Regions from separate parts of the Neobacillus sp. NRS-1170 genome, predicted to be linked through region 1. Evidence: riboswitches for the same ligand, from Rfam matches in the RefSeq annotation. Region 1 holds a riboswitch; the other holds the start of a gene.
What was found. Region 1 has a riboswitch for cyclic di-GMP ahead of ACIFOT_RS12830 (hypothetical protein). Riboswitches for the same ligand answer to the same signal wherever they lie in the genome.
Positions count from the first base shown of each region.

Region 2: linked by a shared signal. The riboswitch ahead of ACIFOT_RS11305 (anti-repressor SinI family protein) and the one ahead of ACIFOT_RS12830 (hypothetical protein) in region 1 are both predicted to bind cyclic di-GMP.

Region 1 covers NZ_JBITPF010000027.1:68,109-70,508, reverse strand. Annotated here, with positions in the region: gene gerPC (spore germination protein GerPC) at 1-82, opposite strand, end outside; gene ACIFOT_RS12840 (spore germination protein GerPB) at 105-362, opposite strand; gene ACIFOT_RS12835 (spore germination protein) at 380-601, opposite strand; cyclic di-GMP riboswitch class I at 987-1,073, shown strand; gene ACIFOT_RS12830 (hypothetical protein) at 1,090-1,527, shown strand; gene ACIFOT_RS12825 (YisL family protein) at 1,643-2,011, shown strand; gene ACIFOT_RS12820 (DUF2777 domain-containing protein) at 2,142-2,400, opposite strand, start outside.
Region 2 covers NZ_JBITPF010000025.1:234,655-237,054, forward strand. Annotated here, with positions in the region: gene hutH (histidine ammonia-lyase) at 1-123, shown strand, start outside; gene ACIFOT_RS11295 (hypothetical protein) at 155-355, opposite strand; gene ACIFOT_RS11300 (DnaJ family domain-containing protein) at 498-872, shown strand; cyclic di-GMP riboswitch class I at 1,412-1,502, shown strand; gene ACIFOT_RS11305 (anti-repressor SinI family protein) at 1,532-1,681, shown strand; gene ACIFOT_RS11310 (helix-turn-helix domain-containing protein) at 1,762-2,091, opposite strand; gene map (type I methionyl aminopeptidase) at 2,377-2,400, shown strand, end outside.

The sequences.
Region 1 (2,400 bases):
GTTCTAATGCCGTGATTCGATTTTCTTGAGCCTGAATACATTTTTGCAGCCATTGAAGATATTGGTAATAATCTTGATACATTAAATCACCTCGCTATAACTCCTTATTCAATACTTCCTAACCGTACTGGTGCTTGCAGCGGCACAGAGGGAGCAAGTAGTAATTGTGAGGATGGTGCCCCGCTTGTAATTTCACCAGGTTTAATAGTAGGCGGTGCTGGTTTGGTGAATCCTCCTGTATTAGATAAATAAGCTGCTGATTTAATAATTCCGGCACTCCCTATTTGCAGGACGGAGGAATTGGTAATGCCGCCAATTTTGATAAAATTAATCTGGATATTCTGCTGAATATAAAAGTTCATCAATACCCCCCCAATTATTACAGGTTAAAGGAAATTGGCTGGTCAATCGTATCTGGATCATAGGTATTTGTTGTACTTAATTGGTTATTAACATCTAATATATCGCCTGTATTAAAAGAGCCTGCGCCGGAGAATGTTTTGGCTGCAGCAAATGGCATGATTTTATAGACATCTCCAATATGGAAAACAGAGCTGCTTCCAAGTGTTATGACCTGTGCAACTCCAACAATTGCTGGCATGTTCAACACCCTTTTTTTTTTTATATCTTTACATTCTATGATTGGGCGGGTGTAATGTGATTCTTTCGCCCAAATAAAGTTTTTTATCAAAGGCTCTTTTCGTAAAAAATGTTGCTTTTGGGGCTTAATTAAGGGTATTTACTAAGTTGTTAGGCCATTTTCGCAAAAGTTCTTACGGAAAGATTCCACGAAGAATCTAGTTATACCGGTTGATGAACTTTTACGAAAAACAACAATCTTTTTGAAAATAGCCTTTTCAAAAAAACAATAAAATGAGTCAAAATGACTATTGTTTAAAGTTATAAATGATAGATTAGTAGGATATTATATGAGGTAAATTTCTACTATGATGATTATTAGAACAGTCGAAAATAAATTTACTGATTCTCGATAAAGGCAAAACTGATGAAAATCAGTGACGCAAAGCTAAAGGGGCTAAAGTGCATCAGCACTATGCCAGCCAGTTCCCGAAAGAGGAGGTCGACTGAATGGGCCTATTACTGCGCATTCAAGAACAAAGTAATCAAACCGATGGAGGATTGAAAAAAGAGATTTCTTCCTCTGGAAATCAAACATCTACTCCAAAGCTCAAGATGCTAACACCTTTTCATGCATTTGGGCCAATTAAATCACTTTTAATGGATACGGATGTTACAGAAGTTTTGGTGAATGGACCAAACGAAGTGTACTGTGAACGGAATGGTAAAATATTATTAACTCCTATTCAATTCCGTAATAACGATCATTTATTAAGCGTAGTAAAAAAAATTGGCACCACTTTCGGAAGAAAAATCGACGAAAGTTCACCTGTTATTGATTTTATGCTGCCGAATGAGGGACATGTTATTGCTATGATTCCACCAATTGTTTCAAACGGGCCAATGATAACAATAAAAAAACTCAAAAAAATTTCTGACATGAGTTAGTAACAATTTCATATTAATTATCTTTATTAGAACATACTTTTTTCGATTTTTGGAACTCCCTATGGTATGATAGTTTCGGAATAAATGAAATGAACATACATAAGGAGGCAATTCAATGATTCACGCTCATATTACTTCATGGGTTTTAGCTCTAATATTATTTTTCGTGGCTCTTTCCTTACATAAAGGAGGAAAAGCAAAAGGTGCTAAAATCGTTCAAATGATTTTAAGGGTACTGTACTTACTCATTATAGCAACAGGAATTGGGCTTCTAGCCAAATTAAATGGGGTTGGAAATATTACACCAATGTATTGGTTAAAAGCAATCGCTGGTCTTTGGGTAATTGGTTTATTTGAAATGATTCTTGGCAGAGTTGCTAGCCAAAGGAGAGTTTCTGTATTTTGGATTCAGTTTGTAGTGGCATTTTTGCTAGTATTATATTTAGGCTTTGTTCAACTGCCAATGTCCTTTTTAAATCCATAATATTTATACAAGTAGTGGCTGTCTAAAAAAGACAGCCTTTTTATTTATGCTTTTTTTACGAAATTTTTCCTAATTTATATAATGAAATTGGAAACTAAAAAAGGCTGGGAAAATCCCTGCCTTTTTAGATTCATGAAATCATTTTTTCGATGATAAGCCTTTTTCCGGTATTTAAAGTGAATTCGAAGCGGTCGTTGACCTTTTCAAAGTAGAAAAAATGATGCTGAACATTGCAAATTTGCTCTTGATTATCAAAAACCATAAAATTTACGCCATCTTTACGGTGTTCATCCGATAAAAATGAGAGATGATTGTAGCAATAAATACAATCGTAAATGGAAAAGTTTAACGAGTTTAGTGTGGTAACAAATTGGAAGAAGGCGTCATCA
Region 2 (2,400 bases), on a different contig from region 1:
CGGGAACAGGTTCCTGCCATTACTCAGGACCGAGTATTTTCTAAAGATATCGAAAAGGCATCTGAGTGGCTTAAAAATATTGAATTTTCCCAGATGGTTAGAAGCTTAAAACAAACATTCTAAAGGAAAAAAGGCGTGAGTTGCTCACGCCTTTTTATTCTGTCTGTTCCGGCAGCACACGGGCGGTATCACCGCGTCCTCCGTCTTCCTCGATTCTATTCTTAAATGCTTCCTGGGTTACAATGAATTCTTCGTCGCCAATGGCTTCCTTTCCATGCTTTTCCGCAAGGCTATTCTGAGGAAACTCACCTGGATGGTGTTTCCTTTTGTGGTTAAAATGTTCTCCACGAGCCAAACTCAACACTCCTTTCGTATACGCATGTAGCATGCCCCAACTGAATAGAAATAATTACTTGTCCTTAAAGACGTTAACTTAAAAATTTAACTTAGAAATTGATATAATTAACTTACATATATGGTAAAAAGGAGGCTTTAACATGGACATGTTTCAAATTGTCTCGGAAGACCGTATTAAAAAGGCATATAAAGATGGAGAGTTCGAAAATCTTCCAGGATTGGGTAAACCAATGCAGCTAGAGGATTTGTCGGGAATTCCCGAGGAGCTGCGGATGGCTTATAAATTGCTGAAAAATGCAGGATATACCCAGGAGGAAAGTCATTTACGTCAAGAATTAATGACGATCGAGGATTTAATTAAAAAAACAGATGATAGTAATGAAAAAGAAAACCTACAAAGAAAGTTAAATGAAAAGCTGATTCGTTTTAATCAAATCATGTCCAAAAAAGGTGTAAAAACCAATTCTTCCATTTTTAAAAATTACGAGTTAAAGGTACAAAGTAAGTTAAAATAAAAAAAGCTGTGTCGTAGAGGAGCCGTTAACAGTTCACTCTTCGCCAGCTTTTTCTTCTGTTTTTGCGGGTTTACACATGCGGTCAAGAAAATATCCTGCAAATACCATAAATGCAATCGGAATCGAGAAGTTTAAGACATGAATAAAGGTCAAGGTACATCACCTCTTATTATTATTGGAATATTATTAATATTAAGTATATTTTTATGTTGGTTTCATTATATGCTCTTAGTCACATTTTAGACAAATATTAAAACCAAATATAATAAGGGATTTTGGAAATTAAAAGGGGAATTCGACGTAATTTTCCTCCCTTTTCCAATTTAAACAGCTAGAAATGTAAAACAAAAGGGGATATTTTGTAGGATTTTGGGATTATTTGTTTTAAAAAATTGTTGGAATTTTATAAAAAAATGACAAAATCTAACACCCTGTTATAAATGGACTATATATAATGAACATATCGAAAACGATTAAGTATATTGACCTAGAAATGTTAGTGATGATTGGTAAGTCGGTGATGAATTAGTTTCATTAAAGACAGAAAAGGGCAAACCTGTTGAAAAACAGGGACGCAAAGCCGAGGATCTAAGGTAGGTATTTGCTTACTATGATGGCCGGGCTACCTGGAATACGAATGTATTTTAGGGGTGAAAACGATGGTGATTACAGAAAGAAAAATGGATGTCATCGACGAGGAATGGATGGGTCTTATATTAGAGGCGAAAGAGCTCGGATTATCATTAGAAGAAGTACGGGAATTCCTCAATCAACATCAGGTAAAAGAGCTAATAACTAAAAACATCTGAGTACATATGGGAAAAGAAAAAGCATTCTACAAAAAATTTATGTTTTGTAGAATGCTTTTTCTTTTCATTGTGCAAAAATCCTATTGGTTATTGTTTTGGTTTGTCCGCCACTTATTAAATTCAAGAAACTCACGAAATTGATCTTTTGATACACCAGAATTCATGGCTTCTTTCACAATATTCATCCATTCACTATCTAACTCAGTTTTATCTATTTGTTCATGTATTAAATGCTCCACAGGAAGATTTAGTACAGCAGCAATCTTTTCAAGAAACTGAATCGAAGGATTCTTTTGCAGGTTTCTTTCAAGTGAACTTAAATAAGATTTAGCAACACCTGCCTGCTCAGCAAGTTCGGATAGTGACATTTTCTTCTCTAAGCGAAATTTTTTTACGCGGTCACCAATCATTGAGCCTCACACACCTATTTATTATTGTTTATATGTTAATTCTACCAAAAAGAATATGTAAGTACCATATTACGAACGGAGGATTATGACAAAATTATGAACTTTGAGAATTAATGGTTAAGTTACCGAGGCTATAAGTAATTTTGAAAAAATAATCGGATAGAGTTAATATTAATAGTGTTGCCAATTTAGTCTTAAAGTATAATTTTTATATAAGTATGTTTCTATAACGAACAATATTGCTTAACCTACATAAAATTAAACAAAAAGGAAGGGGCCCCTTACATGATTGTCCTTAAGTCACAACGT